Regions from separate parts of the Peteryoungia algae genome, predicted to be linked through region 2. Evidence: predicted binding sites of a transcription regulator. Region 2 holds the regulator's gene; each other region holds the start of a gene.
What was found. Region 2 encodes PhoB, which activates phosphate uptake and scavenging genes when phosphate is short. Its sites were predicted from a motif close to TGTCATNNANCTGTCAT; they were not measured.
Positions count from the first base shown of each region.

Region 1: QTL56_RS05895 (UDP-2,3-diacylglucosamine diphosphatase) is a predicted target of PhoB. The motif match lies at 1,459-1,475, and genes of this name have one in related genera.
Region 3: QTL56_RS06725 (BtaA family protein) is a predicted target of PhoB. The motif match lies at 1,690-1,706, and genes of this name have one in related genera.

Region 1 is NZ_CP128477.1:1,175,327-1,178,589, reverse strand. It holds gene QTL56_RS05900 (NADP-dependent malic enzyme) at 1-1,319, opposite strand, end outside; gene QTL56_RS05895 (UDP-2,3-diacylglucosamine diphosphatase) at 1,521-2,375, shown strand; gene QTL56_RS05890 (ABC transporter permease) at 2,529-3,263, shown strand, end outside.
Region 2 is NZ_CP128477.1:3,751,476-3,754,738, reverse strand. It holds gene QTL56_RS17820 (aspartate aminotransferase family protein) at 1-47, opposite strand, end outside; gene QTL56_RS17815 (GcrA family cell cycle regulator) at 486-1,019, shown strand; gene phoB (phosphate regulon transcriptional regulator PhoB) at 1,150-1,833, opposite strand; gene phoU (phosphate signaling complex protein PhoU) at 1,859-2,572, opposite strand; gene pstB (phosphate ABC transporter ATP-binding protein PstB) at 2,619-3,263, opposite strand, start outside.
Region 3 is NZ_CP128477.1:1,350,698-1,353,960, reverse strand. It holds gene QTL56_RS06730 (class I SAM-dependent methyltransferase) at 1-397, opposite strand, end outside; gene QTL56_RS06725 (BtaA family protein) at 394-1,644, opposite strand; gene QTL56_RS06720 (putative bifunctional diguanylate cyclase/phosphodiesterase) at 1,783-3,263, shown strand, end outside.

The sequences.
Region 1 (3,263 bases), 1.8 Mb from region 2:
CCGGAGCGGAAGACGAAGCGGTTCAGCTGGTCGAGATAGGTGTCGAAATCGGCAATCGGGCGGCGCGCGACGCCGCTGTCGGCGGCGGCCCTGGCAACGGCCGGAGCAATGCGCAGGATCAGACGCGGATCGAAAGGCGAGGGGATCAGGTAATCGGGACCGAAGGTCGGGGTCTCGCCCGTATAGGCTTTTGCAGCGACCTCCGAAACTTCCTCGCGGGCGAGTGCGGCGATGGCGCGCACAGCCGCCATCTTCATCTCTTCGTTGATTGTGGTGGCGCCGCAATCAAGCGCACCCCTGAATATGTAGGGGAAGCACAGGACATTGTTGACCTGGTTCGGGAAGTCGGAACGACCGGTGCAGATCATCGCGTCGGGACGGGCGGCGCGGGCCTCTTCCGGCATGATTTCCGGTTTCGGGTTGGCGAGCGCCATGATCAGCGGCTTTGGCGCCATGCGCGCCAGCAGTTCCGGCTTCAGAACGCCCGCAGCCGACAGGCCGAGGAAGACGTCGGCATCGCCAATGCTCTCGGACAGCGTGCGCTTGTCGGTCTCCTGCGCGTAGACTTCCTTCCAGGGGTCCATCAACTCGTTGCGGCCCTTGTAGACGAGGCCTTCGATGTCGTGCACCCAGATGTTTTCACGCTTGGCGCCGAGGATAACGAGAAGATTGAGACAGGCGAGTGCTGCGGCACCGGCACCCGATGCGATGATCTTCACGTCCGTGATCGACTTGCCGGCCAGTTCCAGGCCGTTCAGGATCGCAGCCGCGACGATGATCGCCGTGCCATGCTGGTCGTCGTGGAATACCGGAATGTTCATCTTGGCGCGGAGCTGGTCTTCCACCTGGAAGCATTCCGGTGCCTTGATGTCCTCGAGGTTGATGCCGCCGAAAGTCGGCTCCAGTGCCGAGATGGTCGAAACCATATCATCGACGCCAGGCGCATCGATTTCGATGTCGAAGACGTCGATGCCGGCGAATTTCTTGAAGAGAACGGCCTTGCCTTCCATGACGGGCTTGGAGGCGAGCGGCCCGATGTTTCCGAGACCCAGAACCGCAGTGCCATTGGAGATGACTGCGACGAGGTTGGAGCGCGCCGTGTAATCGTCGGCGGCGGCCGGGTCGTCCCTGATCGCAAGACAGGGTGCTGCGACGCCGGGCGAGTAGGCGAGGGCCAGATCGCGCTGGTTGCCGAGCGGCTTGGTGGCCTGAATTTCCAATTTCCCGGGACGGGGATAGCGGTGATAGAAAAGCGCCTGTTCGTCGAGATCGGCGGTCGGGTTTGCCACTTGCGGCTTGTTTTTGTCCTGAGAAGTCATCGGTTCACCGGCAATTCCTGTCTTCACACACTCCCTGTCGTCATACACGAATTGGCCACGAGTGGTAGACTTTAGTTCCGCGATCCCCTGCCGGCGCGGATAACACGAGCGAACCACGGTTGGGCCGCAAATCTTGCAATGTCATCTTACTGAAACACGAGTCTGATTAAGCGCTGTCCAGACAGCGAAGAGGACCGTGCCGTGGAAGAAGCCAGCGAAACACGCCATTTCAGGACCCTGTTCATCTCGGATGTGCATCTGGGATCGAAGGCCGCGAAGACGGATTTCCTTCTGGATTTCCTGCGTACGCACGAGGCGGATACCATCATTCTGGTCGGCGACATCGTGGATGGCTGGCGCCTCAAGCGCAGCTGGTACTGGCCCCAGCCATGCAACGACGTTGTTCAGAAGCTTCTGCGCAAGGCACGTAAGGGCACGCGCATCGTCTACATTCCCGGCAACCACGACGAATTCATGCGGGAGTTTCCAGGCGTCCACTTCGGCGGTATCGAGGTCGCCGAGCGCATGGTGTATGAAATGGCGGACGGGAAGAAATATCTCGTTCTGCATGGCGACGAATTTGATGTGGTCGTTCGCAATGCCCGCCTGCTCGCCTATCTCGGTGACTGGGCCTATGACACGGCGATTGCCATCAATGTCGTGCTCGCCGCCGTGCGCCGACGCCTCGGCATGCCCTACTGGTCGTTCTCGGCCTGGGCAAAGCTGCAGGTCAAGCATGCGGTCAATTTCATCGGCGAGTTCCAGCGCGTCGTGGCCGACGAGGCAAGGCGCGCCGAGGTCGATGGTGTCATCTGCGGGCATATCCACCATGCCGTCATGGAAGACATCGACGGCATTCATTACGTCAATACCGGAGACTGGGTGGAGAGCTGTACGGCGATCGCCGAGCATTCCGACGGAAGGCTGGAGCTGATCTCCTGGGGCCACAAGGTCGGTGCGCTTTCGTCGCCGAAGCGTGCCACCCGGCTCGTTCCGGTTTACCTTCCGTCCAGCGTTGCCGATGTGGCCAAGGAAGACGGTGTCCGGGCGGCTTGATCGAGGGCCTGTTGCAAAGCAGCCATCGCTGTCGGCATTCCGGCGGGAAAAGCGCGATTAACTTTCCGTAAAGGATTTCTTCCCGTCGGCGATGGTTATAGTGTGCAGCCATCTGTCACGTGATTTGCGTAACCGGATCTAGCCGGCGCGAATATGGAAGTTGTCGCCACCTTGAATCCGGTTCAGCCTGAAAACGCCCGTATCGAGATCGAGGATCAGCCGGATGGCAATCGTCGACTGGTCCGGCTTGTCGGCACGTGGAAGAACACCAGCCTGAGCGCTCTGATCAAGTCCGCCGGACCACTTGTCGACGATAAGGATCCGAGGTCGGATACGATCGATCTGAGCGCCGTTTCTGGCATTGATACGGCTGGAGCCTGGCTGATCCGCCGCTACGTGACGGAACGGCGCGAGCAGGGCCGGTCTGTCGAAATCGTGGGCGCCCATCCCGAGATGCGGGATCTGATCGAAGCCCTGCCTGAAAAGGTCACGCCGCCAGAGAAGCCGGTCGATCACCGCAGCCGTTTCGAGCGTGTCTTCGAACCTGTCGGGCGTCTGACGGTCAGCCTCTGGGGCGATCTGGTCGCGATGATGTTCGTTCTGGGCTCCGCGGTTCGGGGAGCACAAACCAAGCTTGGCCGTGGCGCAGGCGTGTCGCCTGCCTCGGTCGTCAACCAGCTCGACCATATGGGCGTTCGGGCGGTTCCGATCATCACGCTCATGTCCTTCCTGATCGGAGCGATCATTGCGCAGCAAGGCGCTTTTCAGCTCCGCTACTTCGGCGCCGAGGTCTTCGTCGTCGACCTCGTCAGTATTCTGCAATTGCGCGAGATCGGCGTCCTCTTGACCGCGATCATGATCGCCGGTCGCTCCGGAAGCGCCATTACG
Region 2 (3,263 bases):
AGCGGCGCCCGATTATAGGTCTGGTAGAGCGGCGTAGCTTCGGCCATGGCGTTCACGATCCTTTTCGACAATCCGTCACACCGGACGGTGCGGCCTCCACGAGGCTCCGAAAAAATTAAAAATGCCGCCTTGCGGCGGCGCGGGCACTATCCCCACTCACCCTTGCAATGTCAACGTTTTCTGCAGGAATCGCGGCAGTTGGAGCGATTTCGGCCAACACGCGCAGGACGAGTGCCGGCGAAGATTCCATCTGTTGCATACTTGACTCACTCGGGAAGCAAGTTGGGGAAAACCGCGAAATCGATTCCAGATGATTCCCGCGACTCTTGTCACGGAGTCAGCCGACCTCTAGGTTAAATTTTATTAACAGATTGCATGCGGCGGAAGTGCTCACCGACAATATCGAGGCGGTTTTGTTTCGGATTCATTCGAAGCAACGGTGACGGATTCTGCCATGACAGACGCGAGCGGCGGAGATGAATGGCATGAACTGGACTGATGAGAGGGTTGAAAGACTCAAGCGCCTCTGGGCCGAAGGCCTGAGCGCAAGCCAGATTGCAGCGCAACTGGGCGGCGTAAGCCGAAACGCCGTAATCGGCAAAGTGCACCGGCTTAACCTTCCGGGTCGCGCCAAGGCAGGCGGCAACTCGTCTGCAGCACGTCCGGCCAAGCGCCCTGCACAGACGCAGCGTCCGGCAAGTTTCCAGAACCGCCCGGCAGCCAGCACGACCACCCGCACCGTCACCCGCGCTGCAGGCGCCACGATGCTGAAGGAAGAGATCGAGGTCGAGGCCTACGAAGAGGTCGAAGTTCGGCGTTCCCTGAACGTGGTTGTTCCGATTTCGCGCCGCCTGGCACTGACGGAACTGACCGAGCGGACCTGCAAGTGGCCGATCGGCGATCCGATGAAGGACGACTTCCACTTCTGCGGCTGCGAAATCGCCGACAGCGCGCCCTACTGCACTTACCATGCAAAGCTCGCCTATCAGCCGGTCAGTGAACGCCGCAAGGCTCGCTGATCCCTCGGCCAGAGACAGAGACATCCAACGGGTCCTTCGGGGCCCGTTTTCTTTTGGCGCCCGCACCAACAAGGAAAAGGGGCCGCAGCGGATGATCCGCGCGGCCCCTTCGATCGTCTGGCAAGCCGGTTCAGGCTTCCATGGAGTAGCCCGCACCGCGAACCGTGCGAATGACATCCTGCATGTTGGAGAAATTCAGCGCCTTGCGCAGGCGGCCGACATGCACATCGACGGTGCGCTCGTCGACATAAATGTCATGTCCCCAGACACCGTCCAGCAGCTGAGACCGGGAATAGACGCGCCCCGGGGAGGCCATGAGGAATTCCAAGAGCCGGAATTCCGTCGGACCGAGACGAACCTCGCGGCTCTTGCGATGAACACGATGTGTCTCACGGTCGAGCTCTATGTCCCCGCAACGCAGGACGCTGGAGAGAACCTCGGGCTTGGCACGCCGCAGCATGGCCTTGACGCGAGCCATCAGTTCCGGCGTGGAGAAGGGCTTCACGACATAGTCATCTGCTCCCGTCGCCAGGCCACGAACCCGCTCGCTTTCCTCGCCACGGGCGGTCAGCATGATGATTGGCAGGCGCTCGGTTTCGGGGCGCACACGCAGGCGCCGGCAGAGCTCGATGCCCGAGACGCCCGGGAGCATCCAGTCGAGGATCAAGAGATCGGGAACCCGCTCCTGCAGGCGGATCTCTGCCTCGTCCCCCCGCAGGATCGTCTCGACTTCGTATCCCTCGGCTTCAAGGTTGTAACGGAGGAGGACCGACAGGGCCTCCTCGTCTTCCACCACGGCTATCTTCGGCTGCATCAAAAACCAACCTCGCTGGCCAACATCACTCGGTGATCGCACCGACGGAAGAGGTGAGGTCTTCCTTCGGGCGCTCGCCTTCCGGCTGTGCGCCGGTCGTCATGTAATAGATCGTCTCCGCGATATTCGTCGCGTGATCGCCGATACGCTCGATGTTCTTGGCGCAGAACAGAAGATGCGTGCAGCTCGTGATGTTGCGCGGATCTTCCATCATGTAGGTCAGGAGTTCGCGGAACAGCGAGGTGTAGATTGCGTCGATTTCCTCGTCGCGATCACGGATCGACTTGGCCTTCTCGGCCGAGCGCGTCGTATAGACGTCGAGCACTTCCTTGAGCTGGGCAAGCGCCAGGTCCGAGAGATGTTCGAGGCCACGGGCGAGCTTGCGCGGAACGCCGGTCGCCTGAATGGCCACCACACGCTTGGAGTTGCTCTTGCCGAGATCGCCGACACGCTCGAGGTCCGCAGCGATGCGAAGAGCGCCGATGATTTCGCGCAGGTCTGATGCGACCGGCTGGCGCTTGGCGATGGTCACGATCGCCTTGTCACCGATCTCGCGTTCCATGGCATCCATGACGACGTCGTCAGAAATGACCTTCTGCGCAAGTGCGGCGTCGGAATTGACCAGCGAGCGCACGCTTTCGGCGACCATCTGTTCCGCAAGACCGCCCATTTCGGAGATGCGGCGCATCAGGAACTTCAGTTCCTCGTCGAAGGCCGAGTAGATGTGAGAGGAGCCCATTTGAAACGTCCTTGAAATTGAGTTCAACCGTGAATGACGTCAGGGCTCAGCCGAAGCGGCCCATGATGTAATCCTGGGTGCGCTGGTCATCCGGGTTGGTGAACATCTTGTCAGTGTCGTTCTCCTCGACCAGCTCGCCGAGGTGGAACATAGCCGTGCGCTGGGAAACGCGGGCGGCCTGCTGCATCGAGTGGGTTACGATCACGATCGTGAAGTTCTCGCGCAGTTCATGGATCAGCTCCTCGACCTTTGCAGTCGCGATCGGGTCGAGCGCCGAGCAGGGCTCATCCATCAGGATGACTTCGGGGCTGACGGCAACGGCACGCGCGATGCAGAGACGCTGCTGCTGACCACCGGAGAGGCCGGTCCCGGCAGAGTCGAGACGATCCTTCACCTCATTCCAGAGGCCGGCCTTCTGCAACGCGATCGAGACGATCTCGTCCAGCTCGGCCTTGTTGCGGGCCAGGCCGTGAATGCGCGGACCATAGGCGACATTTTCGTAGATCGACTTCGGGAAGGGGTTGGGTTTCTGGAAAACCATGCCGACCTTGGCGCGCAGTTGCACGGGGTCAACCTTGGGGTCGTAGATGTTTTCCGCATCGATCTGGATGTTTCCCTCGACGCGGCAGCTCGCAATCGTGTCGTTCATGCGGTTGATGCAGCGCAGGAAGGTCGACTTGCCGCAGCCCGA
Region 3 (3,263 bases), 2.0 Mb from region 2:
GGGCATAGGAGATGATCACACGGTCGAAACCGTTGCGCCGGAAGTCGCCGGCGCAGAAGGCCGTGGCATCGGCGACCTGCAATTCTGGTGGATGGATATCGGCTGAGAATTTCGCTCTGGCGGTCGCCAGCATCTCTGCCGAGATGTCGAGGCCGAAGAGCAGGGCAGTCGGGTAATGGTGCCGCGCAAGCACGAGATTGCGGCCCGTGCCGCAGCCGATTTCAAGCAGCGAAGCCTTGGGTGGCATGTCGAGGCCGGCAATCATGCGGTCGCGACCGAGCAGGTAGTACTTGCGGGTCAGGTCGTAGATGTGCCGTTGGTAACGGTACATGCGGTCCATGCTTTCTGCATGCTCCCGCGATCCGGCCCGGTTGAGAACTACAGGGCCGTCGTTCATGCCGGGCGCTTCTCGTAGATGTGGAAGCCGCCATAGATCGCGGAACGATCCTGCCGGTTAAGCGCCTGCGAGCGGTCAGCCTGATAGTTCCACTGGTCGAGGAGGGCTGGTGCGAGCTTGCCGGTCAGGATGGAGGCTTCGGCGGCCGTGCGGAAGATCACGCGGGCGCCGTCCGAGGCCGTTCGGGTGATCTCCGTCCAGAGTGCGTTCAGTTGTTGCTCGGTCATCCAGTCCTGGGCATCCAGCAGGACATAGCGATCGACACTGCCTGCCGGCTTGTTCGCCAGCAATTCGGTGAAGTTCGCATGATGGACCGTCACGCGATCGACCGATTGGCGGATCGCCGGATAGTGGCTCTCGTGCAAATAGGTCGGGAGAATGCCTTCCTCCGGCTTCGGATAGCGGCGCATGAAGGCTTGCCAGGCAAAATAATTGTCGCGGAGCAGGAAGTGGCAACACAGCTTTTCGAGGCGATGGCGCAAGACGGGCGCGATCGTGCCGTCGTCTGCAAGCGAGGCAAGCTCGTCATATTGCTGTGGCGGGATGCCGAGGCCGAAGAGCGAGCTCTTGCGACGGGTCAGCCAGCGGATCAACGGCTTGTCGAAGAGGGGTGCAATGCGGCTATCGAAGAACATGCGCTGGTCGCGCAGCGAACGGGTCTCTGCCAGCTCTTCGAGGCGCACGCCATGGATGCGGGCGATCAGGTGGCCAATGGCAATGAATCGGCCGAGCAGGCCAGTCCGGTAGATATTGCGGTTGAAGACAGAGATGCGCCGACGTCCGCTCAGGCCCCTCGTCTCCCAGTAGTTTCGTGTCGCCGTGTCGAGATTCGGTGCAACATGACGGTCGTACATGCGAACGTTGGTCGCTGTGCCCTGGTCTGCGAGCAGGCGGCGGACCGAGGCGTGATCCGGCAGGTGGCGAAAGGCCGCGAGCTTGAGACGATTGAGGGCCACGTGGTTCGGATTGAGATCGACCACATCGATCGAGGCCGGACGTCGGCTCAGATAGGCAAGCATGTTGCAGCCGCCCGAGCCGATGGTGACGATGCGGGCCCCTTCGTGCAGATCCATGGCCTCCATGTCGACGTCAGGATCCTCCCAGATCTGGGCGTAGACGAGTCCGGAGAAGAGAAGACCGAAGAGGCGCTCGGAAAGGCCTGCCGCCGACAAGGGCGCATGCTGCAGCAGGGCGTCCTTCAGCTTCTCGTTTCCATGAAATCCGGCATCAGGTGCAATGTCTGTCATGTCGATCCGCCGTCCTTTGCGTTTCACGGCGTGTAGCTATCGCGTGCTACAGTTTGATGACGTGCGGAGCCGCCAGCGGTAACCGAATATCAATGCATTTCACACAAATTGTCCTCAGTTATTTTAGGGGTGTTTAACATGATGTTAAGTGAAATCCCGCTCGGCAGACGGCTGCGTTACAGTCTTGCCGGGCTTGTGGGCGGAGCCGTGGCGATTGCATTGCCTGATGTTTCCGAGAGCGGATTCACCGCCCTATCCACAGTTTTGCTCGGTGATTGGTCAATTCTCGCAGCGTCCAGCCTGCCGCTGGTCGGCGCTGCGGTTGGCTGGCGACTAGCGGCCTGGGATGCACTCCTGCGTGAGCGTATCCGCCGGCTTGAGGGCGGAGCATCGGAGCTTGCCGTCGCCTCGCAAGTCGATCGATTGACCGGACTTGGTACACGGCAGGCGCTCGCTTCCTTGGGGCGTCCGTCTCGCGGTGCGCTGCTGCTGATCGATCTCGACCGCTTTAAATATGTGAACGACACGCTCGGTCATGCGGCAGGGGATGCCTTGCTCGTCGCGGTCGCCGAGCGCCTGCGCCAGGCAGCCGGTGAGGAGGCGCAACTCTTCCGACATGGCGCCGACGAGTTTGCCGTGGTGTTGCCAACGGTGACGCAGCGGGCCGTTGCGGAGTTCGTCTGTCTGGAGATCGAACATGCATTGGCGCAGCCGTTCGAACTCGCCCATGGGCGGGTGCTGGCGGGCGTCAGCATCGGTGCGACGCTGATGACGGCACAGGACAAGGATATTTCATCCGCCCTGCACCGTGCCGACCTCGCCCTCTATGGTGCGAAGGAAGTCTTCGGGCCGAGCCACGCCTTCCATGACGAGAAGCTCGCATGCGAGGTGATGGAGGCGTTGGAACTGGAACGCGATCTGTCGCGTGGCTTCGTGGACGGCGAATTCTATCTCGAATACCAGCCGATCGTTGCGGTCGAGAATGGTGATGTCCGGTCGCTCGAGGCGCTATTGCGCTGGCATCATCCGCGGCGCGGCCTGGTCACGCCGGACGTGTTCATTCCATTGGCGGAAAAGACGGGCATCATACAGGTCATTGGAAAATGGGTGGTGCAGCAGGCATGTGCCGCAGCGGCAACCTGGCCGGCCCCGACGGGGGTCAGCGTCAATGTCTCCGGTGATCAGTTCAAGGATCCGTATTTCGTCACGCATATCCTCGATTGCCTGGTCGAGACCGGGCTTGCACCCGAACGCCTGACGATCGAGGTCACGGAAGCCGTGTTTTCCATCGATATCGACCTTGTCTGCCGGTGTCTCGCCGAACTCCGGTCGGGTGGTGTGCGCATTGCGCTCGACGATTTCGGCACCGGCTTCTCCTCGATCAACAATCTGAGGCTGTTCCCGCTCGACGAGCTCAAGATCGACCGTTCCTTCGCCTGCCAGATGCTGGAGACGAGCCAGGGTGCCAAGCTGGTCGACCTGATGCACAAGCTGTCCGAAACCTTCCAGATCAGCACGACGATCGAGGGCATCGAGACGAAGAACCAGCTCGACTTCATCAAACTGCTCGGCATTGGTGAGGCACAGGGTTTCCTCTTCTCCAAGCCTTTTGCCGCCGC